Regions from separate parts of the Silvimonas iriomotensis genome, predicted to be linked through region 2. Evidence: predicted binding sites of a transcription regulator. Region 2 holds the regulator's gene; each other region holds the start of a gene.
What was found. The regulator HrcA, encoded in region 2, represses chaperone genes, less so after heat shock. The targets are predictions, from matches to a motif close to ATTAGCACTCGNNNNNNNCGAGTGCTAAT.
Positions count from the first base shown of each region.

Region 1: the regulator HrcA is predicted to act here: its motif matches at 2,450-2,478, upstream of rpoH (RNA polymerase sigma factor RpoH).
Region 3: the regulator HrcA is predicted to act here: its motif matches at 3,081-3,109, upstream of IEX57_RS12225 (co-chaperone GroES).

Region 1 covers NZ_BMLX01000008.1:140,061-144,655, forward strand. Annotated here, with positions in the region: gene IEX57_RS19765 (M14 family metallopeptidase) at 1-439, shown strand, start outside; gene IEX57_RS19770 (phosphotransferase) at 584-1,486, shown strand; gene rpoH (RNA polymerase sigma factor RpoH) at 1,546-2,400, opposite strand; gene ftsX (permease-like cell division protein FtsX) at 2,607-3,512, opposite strand; gene ftsE (cell division ATP-binding protein FtsE) at 3,521-4,174, opposite strand; gene ftsY (signal recognition particle-docking protein FtsY) at 4,259-4,595, opposite strand, start outside.
Region 2 covers NZ_BMLX01000001.1:1,195,378-1,199,972, reverse strand. Annotated here, with positions in the region: gene mltB (lytic murein transglycosylase B) at 1-644, opposite strand, end outside; gene IEX57_RS05305 (GNAT family N-acetyltransferase) at 708-1,244, opposite strand; gene hrcA (heat-inducible transcriptional repressor HrcA) at 1,241-2,251, opposite strand; gene IEX57_RS05295 (NAD kinase) at 2,382-3,260, shown strand; gene recN (DNA repair protein RecN) at 3,273-4,595, shown strand, end outside.
Region 3 covers NZ_BMLX01000003.1:144,246-148,840, forward strand. Annotated here, with positions in the region: gene IEX57_RS12215 (tetratricopeptide repeat protein) at 133-606, shown strand; gene groL (chaperonin GroEL) at 1,018-2,658, opposite strand; gene IEX57_RS12225 (co-chaperone GroES) at 2,730-3,020, opposite strand; gene IEX57_RS12230 (TnsA endonuclease N-terminal domain-containing protein) at 4,294-4,595, shown strand, end outside.

The DNA of each region.
Region 1 (4,595 bases), on a different contig from region 2:
AACCCCCAGCATGGCCACCAGCCCCGAGGTGTTCCTGGTGCGCCAGGCCATGGAAGAAACCGGTGTCGATGCGTTCTTTGATCTGCATGGCGACGAGAGCATTCCGCACAACTTTGTGGCCGGTTGCGATGACAATCCGTCGTTCTCCGACCACCAGCGCACGCTGGAAGACGCCTTCAAACAACTGTGGGTAGCGGTCTCGCCTGATTTTCAGACCGAGTACGGCTACGGCCCCAGCCAGTTCGGCCCGGAAACCCTGACGCTGGCCACCAACTGGGTGGGCGATCGTTTTGGTTGCCTGGCGTTCACGCTGGAAATGCCATTCAAGGACACCGCCAACCATCCGGAGCCGGATGTGGGCTGGAATGGCGAGCGCTCGCTGCAACTGGGCGCGTCCATGCTGACCGCGCTCAACGGCGTCATTGACCGCCTGCGTTGATCCGCCAACCCTCCGCTCCCGCAACCCGGCCCTGTGCCGGGTTGTTTTTTGCCTGGCGTGTCTTTTAACCGCCCGACGCGCCAGCACCGGCCGTACACGGCAGAACGCCGTGCCTACACTGATGGCTCCGCATCCGGAGGCCTCATGACCCTGCCCGAATCCCTGTTGCCGCTAGCATTGCAATTTCTGGGCGGCCCACCTGCCAGCGCAGAGAAAATCGACGGTTTCTATGCCGAAGTCTGGCTACTCACCGGCCACAATCACCAGCGCGTGGTGTTGAAATGCTTCCGCCAGCCAGATAATGCTTCACGTGAAACATTGGCGCTGGATACCCTGCGCGCAGCGGGCGGCGCAGTGTTGCCACAGGTGCTTGGGCAAGGCCTGGATGCGGCGGGACGCGAGGTGCTGATTCTGGAACGGGTCGAAGGCGTGGATGCCTGCGCGGCCATTCAGTCGCCCACCGCCATCACCCGGTTTGCCGATCAGGTCACGGACATCCTGCTGCACTGGCACGGTATCAGTTCACCCCATGGCTTTCAGGATATCGACGGCACATGGCGGGCAGACTTTGCCGCAAGCTGGCAACAGTTTGCAGCAGACAGGCTGGCCTGGCTGTTCAGTGCGGCGGGTGAAGCCCGCACCAGCCTCAGCATGCGCCAGGGCTTTGAGCGCGTGTGGCGCGCCGCAGATGCGCTGGTCGCGCCGCTGGCTGGCAGCGCGTCATCGTTGATTCACGATGACTGCCACGCCAGCAACTTTCTGGCCGACCCGGTCACGCAGACGCTCACCGCCGTGATCGACCCCAACCACGCGCGTTTTGCGCATCGCGAGTTTGATCTCTTTCACCTGAACGATGCCCGGCCCGACTTCCGCCTGCTGGAAACCTATCTGGAAAAACACCCGGCCGCGCCCGGCTTTGCCGCGCGGCGCTGGCTGTTCTGCCTGTTTGATGACCTCAAACATGTCCAGTTTACGGGCTGGTTTGATGAGGACTGGTTCAAGCGCAAGTTCGCGCGCTTTGATGCGGCGCTGGCCAGCGCGGCCTGACCGCCAGGCAACAAAAAAGGCACGCTGTGCGTGCCTTTTTTCAGCCAGAACCGTTGGCATCAAGCTAGTGCCGGTTCCAGTGCGTCCTTCATCTTCTGCAGGGCCTTGGCCTCGATCTGGCGGATACGCTCAGCCGATACGCTGAACTCAGCTGCCAGTTCATGCAGCGTGGTGCTGCCTTCATCGCCCAGCCAGCGCGCTTCAATGATGCGGCGGCTGCGCGGGTCCAGCGTACCCAGCGCTTCTTGCAGGCCTTCAGACTGCAGACGGTCATACGCCTGACGTTCCATCTGGCGCACCGGCTCGTTATCGCTGTCGGCCAGCCAGTCGATCGGCGCGTAGCCGTCGTCATCGCCTTCTTCTGCCATCAGCGCAACGTCCTGACCGGTCATGCGGGTCTCCATTTCGAAGACCTCTTCCGGCTTGACGCCCAGATCATGCGCAATGACTTCGGCTTGCGCCTGGGTCAGTGCGGAGAAACCGGTTTTCTTGGAACGCAGATTGAAGAACAGCTTGCGCTGGGCCTTGGTGGTGGCAATACGCACCAGACGCCAGTTGCGCAGGATGTACTCGTGAATCTCGGCCTTGATCCAGTGTACGGCAAACGAAAACAGGCGCACACCGCGGGTCGGTTCGAACCGCTTCACGGCCTTCATGAGGCCGATATTGCCTTCCTGAATCAGGTCTGCTTGCGGCAAACCGTAACCGGCATAACCACGCGCAATGGACACCACAACGCGCAGATGGGACATCACCAGCTGGCCAGCGGCTTCCAAGTCGTTGTCATGGCGGTAGCGATTTGCCAGATCGATCTCTTGCTCGTGCGTGAGCATGGGCATGGCATTGACTCGCTGGATATAGCTCTCAATGCTGTCGCCACCCGTGATCACCGGCAATGCAACGCTGTCTACCATGAATGTTCTCCTGTGTTGCTCTGCGTCGTTTCAAACGACGACGCTAGATATTAGCACTCCATACCTCAGAGTGCTAACCGAACAAAAAGTTCTTATGAATTCAAGCACAGACGCGATGTTGTTGCACGGCAATATTTTCAATGCTTCCGATAGAATAGACCAATCGGTCTATTTCCGATAGACGGTACAAAATACCGGCGGAAAACCTAGCGGAACTGGCGCAAATGACGCCCGACCGCCAGCGATGCCCCCAGAAGGCACAGCAGCGTGGTCACCGCCAGGGTCACCAGCACCACGCGCCAGTCGGCCAGCGCCAGACTGAATTGTTGCCCATAGCTGTGGGCCAGCGCCTCTACCGCCGGATTGAGCCAGGTGCGCGCCATCCAGACGATCCCGCAGGCCAGCAGGCCACCCAATACGCCCTGCACCGCCGCAAAATACACAAAGGGGCGACGGATAAAGGCATCGGTGGCGCCAATCAGCTTGGCCACTTCGATCTCATCCTTGCGGGTCAGGATCTGCAGGCGGATGGCATTGCCCGTCACCAGCACCAGCGCGACAGCCAGCAGCACCAGCACGATTTCCAGCAATGCCTTGCCCACGATGATCAGCTGCTGCAGGCGCCTTGCCCATGCTGAATCCAGTTGTACCTGTTCTACCCCGCTGGACGCTATCAGCTCTTTTTGCAAGGCTTCGAGAGAATCCGCCGACGCATCGGTACTGGCGGTCAGGATGAAAGTATCAGGCAGCGGGTTATCGGTCAGGCCGGCCAGCAGATCACCGCCGCCCACGCTGGACTGCATTTGCTTGAGCGCATCGTCCTTGCTCACGAACTGCACCCTGGTCAGGCGCTTGTCGCCCGCCAGATGCTGCTTGAGCTGGTTGATGGCATCGGCACCGGCGCTGGTACGCAGGTATACCGACAACTGTGGCTCAACCGGCAATTGGCCGATCACGCCCTGCGCGCTGGCGATCAGCAGGTAAAAGCCCAGCGGGAACGCTGCGGTAATGGCAATGACCAGCAAGTTGAGCAGGCTGGACAATGGCGCGCGCAGCATGCTGCCAAGCGTACGGGTAAAGGCAATCCAGTTCAGACGGATCCAGTGTTTCATGGCTTACCTTATGCCGAGAACTGGCCGTTTTTCAGGCGCAGGATACGACGGCCATAGTCGGCCATCAGGGTTTCGTCGTGAGCGGAAATAACCAGCGTGACGCCAACCTGGTGGAACGACTTGAACAATTCCAGGATGTCGTTGGCGTAGTCGCGGTCCAGGTTGGCAGTGGGTTCATCGGCCAGCAGGATGGATGGCCGGTGCACCACGGCGCGGGCAATACAGAGGCGTTGCTGCTCGCCGCCCGAAAGGCTGACCGGATTGAGCGTTTCCTTGCCGGCAAGGCCCACTTTGTCCAGCGCGGCCTGCACCCGGCGGCGCGCTTCGCGGTGATCAAACCCGATGATGTCCAGCGGCAGGCGCACGTTGTCGTACACGCTGCGGTCGTAGAGGATTTTGTGGTCCTGGAAGATCAGACCGATATGCCGGCGCGTATACGGCATGGAGGCGCGGCGCATGCGCGCCAGGTTCTGGCCATTGACCAGCACCGCGCCCGCAGTGGGGCGCTCGATGCCGGCAATGAGTTTGAGCAGCGTGGATTTGCCCGCCCCGGAGTGCCCGGCCAGAAAGACCAGTTCCCCGTCTTCGATATCAAAACTGAGTTGTTTGACGGCATCAAAGCCGCCTGGATAACGCTTGGTGACTTGCTGGAACTGGATCATTCGTTGTCCGTTGTCAGGGTAACCATGCTTGATAGGTTGAAAAAGTACGCATATATGACCAGACGACCGGCCGGCGCCCTCGCCTTAGTCAAACAAAGCGTCAATATAGTCTTTTGCCACAAACGGGCGCAGATCGTCGATGGTTTCACCCACACCGATAAAGCGCACCGGCACCGCGCGCTGCTTGGCGATCGCCGCAATCACGCCGCCCTTGGCCGTGCCATCAAGCTTGGTCAGCACCAGACCAGTCAGACCCAGCGCGTCATCAAACGCCTTGACCTGGCTGACCGCGTTCTGGCCGGTATTGGCGTCGATCACCAGCATGACTTCATGCGGGCCTGTTGGATCGGCCTTTTGTACCACGCGTTTGACCTTGCGGATTTCTTCCATCAGATGCAACTGCGTCGGCAACCGGCCAGCG
Region 2 (4,595 bases):
TCATCCGGCGTGCCCCAGATGTCGCGGTGATGATCGCCATTCCAGTCCACGGCGTACTCACGAAAGCTCGAGGGCATGAACTGCGGCATGCCCATGGCGCCCGCGTAGGAGCCCATGAAAGTCAGCGGGTTTTCGTTTTCTTCGCGGGCCAGCAGCAAGAACTGCGTGAGTTGATCCTTGAAGTAGTCGGCGCGGCGCGGGTAGTCAAACGCAATGGTCGTCAGCGCATCAATCACCCGGAAAGAGCCTGTGTTGCGGCCATAAAGGGTTTCCACACCCAGGATCGAGGTGATGACTTCTGGCGGTACGCCGTATTTGTCGCTCACGGCATTGAGTGTGTCGGCGTTGCGGCGCATGAAGCGGGCACCACCGACAATCCGCTGGTTGTTCACAAAGTTGCCGCGAAACTGATACCAGGGGCGGCTGGTGGACGGGCGATCCAGCACGCTGATAATGCTCGATTTGGTCACCACCTGGCCAAACAGCGCGGTCAGGCTGTCGCGGTCAAAATTCTGGGTGTTGACGAGGGTATCAATGTACGACTGCACTTCTGGCCGCTTGAGCAAGGTGTCATCAGCATGACCAAGGGCGGGAAGCGCGGCGAGGGCGGCGCAGCACAGCGCTGCGCGAAGCGTTGAAAGCATGGGGAATCCGGATCAAGACAGGTCTGGAACGTGCAGCGGCACGGGGCAAGGCAGGTGCCGGAATCAGGCTGAAGCCAGAATCCGGTTCTCGTACCTTACCGAATCGAGTTCAAAATACAAGGTGCCATATTGCTCGAACTGGCGGCCGTTGTAAAAAGCCAGCGCAGCGTGATTCTGACTGTTGACCGACAACCACAACGCCCCATGGCCCGCGCGCTCGGTGGCCATGGCCTCACAGGCGCCCAGCAAGGCCCTGCCCACGCCCTGGCGGGTAAAGCGCGGCATGACATAGAGCGTTTGCAGTTCGATATCGGTGTGTGGCACCCCGGGTTGACTGGCGTCAAAATCCAGCGCTGCGTAGCCCACCAGATGTTCACCCTGACAGGCCACCAGCACGGCGTAGCGCGTGTCTGCCATCAGCCGTGCAAAATGATCTTGCGTATAGGTACTGAACACATAGTTGGCCAGCGCCGGGCGGATGCCCCCGGTGGCATAGGTGTTGAGCCACACGGTGATGGCCAGCGCGGCCAGGGTCTGTGCGTCTGTCGCGGTGGCAGGGCGGATGCTGATGGTGTCAGTGAGGGTAGCTGCAAGCGTCATTGGGATAGCGCACTGGAGAGCAGTTTGGCGGTGACATCAACAATGGGAATGATGCGCTCGTAGGCCATGCGCGTCGGGCCGATGACCCCCAGCGTGCCGATGATCTGGCCATTGGCGCGATACGGCGCGGTAATGATCGAGCATTCATCCAGCGGCGCAAGACCAGACTCGCCGCCGATAAAAATCTGTACGCCATCGGCGCGGTTGCCCAGTTCCATCAGTTGCAGCAGAGCGGTCTTGCGTTCAAACAGCTCGAACAGCTGGCGCAAGCGGCCCATGTTGTTGGCCAGATCGTCGCTTTCCAGCAGGTTGCGTTCACCGGAAATCACCAGGTCTTCTGCCGTGTGATCCAGCGCGCTCTGGCCGTACAGCACGGCGCTGTTCAGGAGTTCTGCCAACTGGCCTTTGACCGAACGCACTTCGGTTTCAACAAAGAGTCTTAATTCGCGCCAGGTCTTGCCGGCGCAATTGGCGTTCAGGAAATGGGCCGCCTCGATCAGATCGGCCGCCGGGAACGCGGTCTGGGTCTGGATGATGCGGTTCTGCACATCGCCATCATCGGTCACCAGAATCAGCAGCACCCGTTTGTCTGACAGCGGCAGGAATTCGATCTGCCTGAGCACGGTGTCCTGGCGGCGGGGCGACACCACCACGCCGGCAAAGTGCGTCAGTTGCGATAACAGGTTGGATGCGGCGGTAATGGTCCGTTGCGGGCTGTCCAGCGGCAGCGAGCCGGGCGAGAGCCCGATGTTTTCCAGCGACTGCACCGACATCAGGCTGTCGACAAAGAAACGGTAGCCCAGCGCGGTCGGGATACGGCCGGCCGAGGTGTGCGGGCTGGCCACAAAGCCCAGTTGCTCCAGGTCTACCATCACGTTACGGATGGTGGCCGAGCTGATATCCAGCCCGGAATACTGCGATAGCGCCCGCGAGCCCACGGGTTGTCCGTCGGCAATGTAGCGTTCGACCAGCGTCTTCAGAAGGATTTGGGCACGATCACTGAGCATGATCCGATTCTAATGTGGTTTGCGTTTCGCGTTAAAGTCTTGCAATGCGTTGTTGGTGGCGGGATACGCTTGAAGTGCCAAAGCGCCATGCCTTGTGGTTAAATGCAGCCGTATTTGTCTGGATCAAGCCATGCAGAGCCTATTTAAAACCATTGTGCTGGTCGGCCGCTTCAATACCCCCACGCTGGGCGGGCCGCTGCGCCAGCTTGCCGGTACCCTGCAGGAACTGGGCGCACGCGTGCTGATTGAAGCCGACGTGGCGGCTGAGCATGGCATTGAAGACATCCCGGTGGTGGATCGTCTGGCCATTGGCAAACTGGCTGATCTGGTGATTGTGCTGGGCGGCGATGGCACCATGCTTGGTGTCGCGCGGCTGGTAGCGCCGTACCGGATTCCGGTGATCGGCGTGAACCAGGGGCGTCTGGGCTTCATGACTGACATCCCGCTCAAGGATATGGAACGCACCATCAGCGGCATGCTGGCCGGCGCGTTTGTGCCCGAAGAGCGCATTTTGCTGGAGACCACAGTCAAGCGTGATGGCAGCAAGGATACCGTCAACGCGCTGGCGTTCAACGACGTGGTATTCAGCCGTGGCTCTACCGGCGCCATGATCGAGTTCGAGATTTTCATCGACCGCCAGTTTGTGTACAGCCAGCGGTCCGACGGCTTGATCGTCTCCACCCCGACGGGTTCCACCGCGTATGCGCTGGCCTCGGGCGGGCCGATTTTGCACCCCAGCCTGCCGGCCATTACGCTGGTGCCGATCTGCCCGCAATCGCTATCCAACCGCCCGATCGTGATCAACGATACGAGCGAAGTCGAATTCTTGCTGACCCGCAATTCTGACGCGCGGGTGTATTTTGATAACCAGTCTGATTGCGAACTACGCGAGAAAGACCGGGTGATCATCCGCCGTCACCGCAATACCCTGCGTATCCTGCATCCGGTGGGATACAACTATTACGACATGCTGCGCGACAAACTGCACTGGGGCGAAAAGCTCCTCTGATCACGGCTACCCATGCTGCTCTCTCTGAATCTCAGGAATTTTGTGATTGTCGACAAGCTGGCGCTGGAGTTCGCGTCCGGGCTGTCCGTGTTCACCGGCGAAACCGGCGCGGGCAAGTCGATTGTGATCGACGCGCTGGGCCTGTTGCTGGGCGACCGGGCCGATGCCGGCATGGTGCGCCATGGCACAGACAAGGCCGAGCTGGCGGTCGAGTTTGATATCAGCCGCCTGCCTGCCGCACAAGCGTGGCTGGCCGAGGCAGAGCTGACCGGGGACGACGCCGAAGTCGTCAACCTGCGGCGCACGCTGGATATCCAGGGCAAAAGCAAAGCCTTTATCAACGGCACCGCCGCCACCCTGGCACAACTGAAAAACCTGGGCGAAATGCTGGTGGACATCCATGGCCAGCACGCCCACCAGTTGCTGCTGCGTCCGGAAACCCAGCGCGCGGTGTTTGATGCCTTTGCCGGCGCCAGCGATGTCGCCGCGACGGTCGCCGGCCATTGGCGTGGCTGGCAACGGGCCGAAGAAGAATTCGCTGCCGCCAGCCGCAATGCCGCAGCATTTGAAGCCGAACGCGAGCGCCTGCAATGGCAGATCAACGAGGTCTCCGAACTGGCGCTGGGCGATTCCGAATGGGAAGAATTGCAGGGTGAACATCGCCGTCTGCAACACGCGGCCAGCCTGATTGATGGCGTGCAATCTGCCCTGGGCACGTTGAGCGACGATGACGAGAACTGCCAGGGCTGGCTGGGCAGCGCCACGCGCCGTCTGCAAGAACTGGCGGGCTATGACGAGCAACTGAATCCCTCGCTGGATTTGCTGGCCGGTGTCGAGGCGCAATTGTCGGAAGCGGTGAGCGAACTGCGGCGCTACGCCGATCACCTTGAACTGGACCCGCAACGCCTGGAAGAGGTTGAAGCGCGTCTGGATGCCATCTGGCGCACCGCCCGCAAATACCGCATTGAACCGCCAGACCGCCTGCCGCAGGCACTGCAGGACTGGACAACCCAGCTGGAAAGCCTGGGCGGCGGCGAGGGCATGGTCCGCCTTGAAAAAGCCGTTGCCATTGCCCGGGCTGCGTATGAGAAAACCGCCGCGCAACTGTCCGCGCTGCGCCAGAAACACGCGGCCCCGTTTGCCAAAGCAGTGACTGCGCAGATGAAGCCGCTGGCGCTGGCCGACAGCGCCTTCACCGTGGCGTTGACCACGGTCGCGGCGGGCGGACATGGTCTGGAAGATGTCGACTTCCAGATCGCGCACGGTGAAGCCGACGCGCGGCCCATGGGCAAAATCGTGTCGGGGGGCGAGCTCTCGCGGATCAGCCTGGCCATT
Region 3 (4,595 bases), on a different contig from region 2:
TAAGCGGGAATGTATCGGATAACGGCCCGGCCACCGGTTTATTCCAGAAGCATGCAAAAAAAATGTTGTGGAATAAACGCAGCCCTCCTGGCGTTTGTGATGCAGATGGCCACCATGGCCAGGGAGACCGCCATGAAACGCAGCATGATCAATGTAACCCTGATGGCAGTATTGCTTGGCGCCAGCGGGCTGGCATGGAGTTCCGGTGGTGGCGGAGGCGGCGGCGGGCAGTCTGTGCCGACCTCGGCCATGGCAAGCCGGATCAAGGCCAGACTGGACGCCCAGGACTGGCAAGGCGCGCTGTCCCTGCTGGACGAAGCGCGCCAGCAACAGCCACGCAACGCCGACTGGTGGAACTACACCGGCTACGCCCAGCGCCACCTGGGCCACATGCCGGAATCTTTTGCCGCCTACGAACAAGCCCTGCGACTTGACCCCAAACACCTGGGCGCACACGAATACCTGGGCGAGGCCTACCTGCAGGATAACCAGCCAGAAAAAGCCAAAGCCCAACTCGCCCAACTGCAACAACTATGCGGCGAATGCGAAGAATATGAAGACCTGGAAAAAGCGCTGGCCGAGTACACCGCCAAACATCCAGGCTAGGTATTTATGCCCCAGCCAGCGTCGTCGCATCACCAGCGTTGGCGTTGGTTAGCCGGAGGGCTGCAAATTGGCCGCTCCACCTTGGCGCCTCACAAATCAAAAGAGCCCGGCCAAGCCGGGCTTTTCACTGACATTCACCTCATAACGAGGCAAGTCAAAGATCAGGCAATCAGAAGTCGCTGGAAGGCCGGTATACCCCCGCCCGCGCACCACGCCATTCCTCTCCATCCGCGTGACTGCGTGCCAGCACCACCGCCACAAACGGCCCCCTCGCGGCGGCGAGGGCGGGGGGAGCCGGATTGCTACAAATCGATCGCCCCACCCTGGCGCCCCACCAAAACAAAGAGCCCGGCTAAGCCGGGCTCCTCACTGACATTCACCTCATAACGAGGCAAGTCAAAGATCAGGCGATCAGAAGTCCATGCCGCCCATACCACCCATGCCGCCGCCAGCCGGCATGGCCGGAGCGTCATCCTTGGGCAGTTCTGCAACCATCGCGTCGGTGGTCAGCAAGAGACCGGCAACCGATGCAGCGTGTTGCAGGGCAGAGCGGGTCACCTTGGCCGGATCCAGCACGCCGATCTCAACCAGATCGCCGTACTCGCCAGTGGCGGCGTTGTAACCGAAGTTACCCTTGCCTTCCACAACCTTGTTCACGACCACGGACGGCTCGTCACCGGCGTTGGCCACGATCTGGCGCAGCGGGGCTTCGATGGCCTTCAGCACGATCTTGATACCGGCGTCCTGATCGGCGTTGAAGCCTTTCAGTTCGCCCAGGTTGGCACGAGCGCGCAGCAGGGCAACGCCACCGCCGGCCACAATGCCTTCTTCCACAGCGGCGCGGGTAGCGTGCAGTGCATCTTCCACACGGGCCTTCTTCTCTTTCATTTCAACTTCGGTCGCAGCGCCAACCTTGATCACGGCAACACCGCCGGCCAGCTTGGCCACGCGCTCTTGCAGCTTTTCACGGTCGTAGTCGCTGGTGGCTTCTTCGATCTGCTTGCGGATCTGGCCAACACGCGCCTTGATGCTTTCTTCGTTGCCGTTGCCATCGATGATGGTGGTGTTTTCCTTGGCCACTTCGATGCGCTTGGCTTGACCCAGCAGTTCCAGGGTGGTCTTTTCCAGCGTCAGGCCAACTTCTTCAGCGATCACGGTACCGCCAGTCAGAATGGCGATATCTTCCAGCATGGCCTTGCGACGGTCGCCAAAGCCCGGCGCCTTGACAGCAACAGTCTTCAGAATGCCGCGGATGTTGTTCACAACCAGGGTAGCCAGCGCTTCGCCATCGACATCTTCAGCAATGATCAACAGCGGGCGGCCCGACTTGGCCACTTGTTCCAGCACCGGCAAGAGGTCACGGATGTTGCTGATCTTCTTGTCGAACAGCAGCACAAACGGGTTGTCCAGCAGGGCGATCTGCTTTTCCGGATTGTTGATGAAGTACGGGGACAGGTAGCCGCGGTCAAACTGCATACCTTCCACAACGGCCAGTTCGTCTTCCAGACCCGAACCGTCTTCAATGGTGATCACGCCTTCCTTGCCGACCTTGTCCATGGCTTCGGCAATCTTCGCGCCCACGGTTTCATCGCTGTTGGCAGAGATAGAACCAACCTGGGCGATTTCCTTGTTGGTGGTGGTCGGCTTGGCGATCTTCTTCAGTTCTTCAACCAGGGCTACAACAGCCTTGTCGATACCGCGCTTCAGGTCGGTCGGGTTGAAACCGGCGGCCACATACTTCAGGCCTTCGTTCACGATGCCTTGTGCCAGCACGGTCGCGGTAGTGGTACCGTCACCGGCCACGTCGGAGGTCTTGGAAGCCACTTCCTTGACCAGTTGGGCGCCCATGTTTTCGAACTTGTCTTTCAGTTCGATTTCCTTGGCAACGGAAACACCATCCTTGGTGATGGTCGGGGCGCCAAAGCTGCGCTCCAGCACCACGTTGCGACCCTTCGGGCCCAGCGTGACTTTAACGGCATCAGCCAGAATGTTTACGCCAGCAACCATGCGGGAGCGTGCGGAATCGCCAAATTTGACTTCTTTTGCAGCCATTGTGGATTACTCCTGAATCTTGTTTGTGTGGCCAGAACTGGCCAGACTGAAAACCGGGGTTCGGGTGAGCCTTAGGCTTCAACCACGCCGAAGATGTCTTCTTCGCGGACAACCAGCAATTCTTCGCCGTTCACTTTGACGGACTGGCCGCTGTACTTGCCCAGGATGACCTTGTCACCCACCTTGACGGACAGCGCGCGCACTTCACCGTTATCCAAGAGCTTGCCGGTGCCGATCGCAACGACTTCGCCCAGATCCGGCTTTTCGGCGGCAGCGCCCGGCAACACGATACCGGATGCGGTTTTTTCTTCAGCCTCAACACGCTTGATGACTACGCGGTCATGCAAGGGACGGATCTTCATCGTTTATTCTCCTGAGAAATCAATGCCTGAAAGTTCAGGGGCCAGCGCCCAGCGCGGCCCGTTAGCACTCTCGGCTAACGAGTGCCAATAATAGGGATGGGAACCTGGGTTTTCAAGGGGAGAAAGGTTAAATTTCTGTTGGGCTGTGTCGTCTTCCACTCAATTCTGTAGTTACGTCAAAAAGCTGTAGTCCCGCCAATCTAGGCCCGATCAGGGTTTGTGGCCCATGCCCACTTCTGGACGACCGATGAACGGCCACTTAATTGGGTTTTTGTCCCTGCCTTTTCCTTTCTAAGATGAGTCGCTCGAAGAGGGTTTCTCAGTTCCCGCTCGAACCCGTTCTCCCCCATGCCTCCTACACGATGTTCGACCCTCTCGGCCTAACACCATGGAATTGAATTTCCACACAGGTGTTTTTTGCTGTCTTCCCCGGGTTTAACCAAGAAATAAAAATCAAATATTGGGTAGTCAGTATTTTCCCTTTGTTTTCTAAAATAATTAATTAGTTTGTTTTTATGTTTACTTAATTATTATGGATAAATAGTAGAGATTCTATTTGGCTCTGTTTTTTTAGGGGTGTTTTTGCAATGGCTTTGACCATTTTGGAGGCCGTTCTTCTTATAAAAAATTTATCTTTATGATCTGTAAGAAGAAATTGGATGGGCGGCACAGTTTGGCCCGCCATTTCCAAAGAGTGGGGGTTGAAATGCTTCTCCGCAAGGGATAGGCTTTTCAGATCAACATGTAGGTTGATTTTGGTATTTTCATTGTAAAACAATGGCTTGTGGTGAATTTTATTGAGGTTTTGGCGCTGTCACCTGCTTTCTTGTTCCGCAGGTTGGCTACTAATGAGGTGGCACCGATTTTGGTCAAAATCTGCGGGATTCAAGCGCTTCCGAGATGACTTGGATACACATTTTTGGCCTGAAAAAATAACCTGGAATGGTGGATGCAGTAGGAATTTCGTGATTTTCTGAGGTGCAAAAATTGGGCAAGGATCAATTCTTGCCATGTACTGAAATCTTGGATTTTTTGAAGGACAAATTATGTAGAAAACAAAACAGGACAACCCCCTTTTTTTGAGAATTGCCCTGCCCGGTGAGGTGAACTCACGATACTACCATTGGAAAAGTTAGTATCGTCCAAGAGTCCCTCCTGGTCAAGGCCAGGGCTCGGCTTTTCCTCAAAAACGTAAACAACGCGAAGTCCCGTAATTCGGGAGGTTCGCACACGTTATCGCGCTGGATTCAATCCGGCTCGCGAGGAGATCGTCATGCCCAAGGTTCGTACGAGAAATGCGCGCAAAACCAGGCAGGCAGCCCGCCAGGTCGTGCGCCTAAATCCCCATCGTTCCATTGTTACCGGCCACCTGCCGGGATTGGCCCCCTATCCGCTTGCATGGGAGTCCTATCTTGAGCAGATCGCGGCCAAACTATTGAGCGTCTGCCACGATGTTAAAAGTATTGCGACCCAACCCACGGTCCTGGAAATCCATACCGCAGAAAGGTCCAGGAAGTACTACCCCGATCTTTTGCTCAAGCTCGAAACGCAGGGAGAGCTCGAGTCAATTCTGGT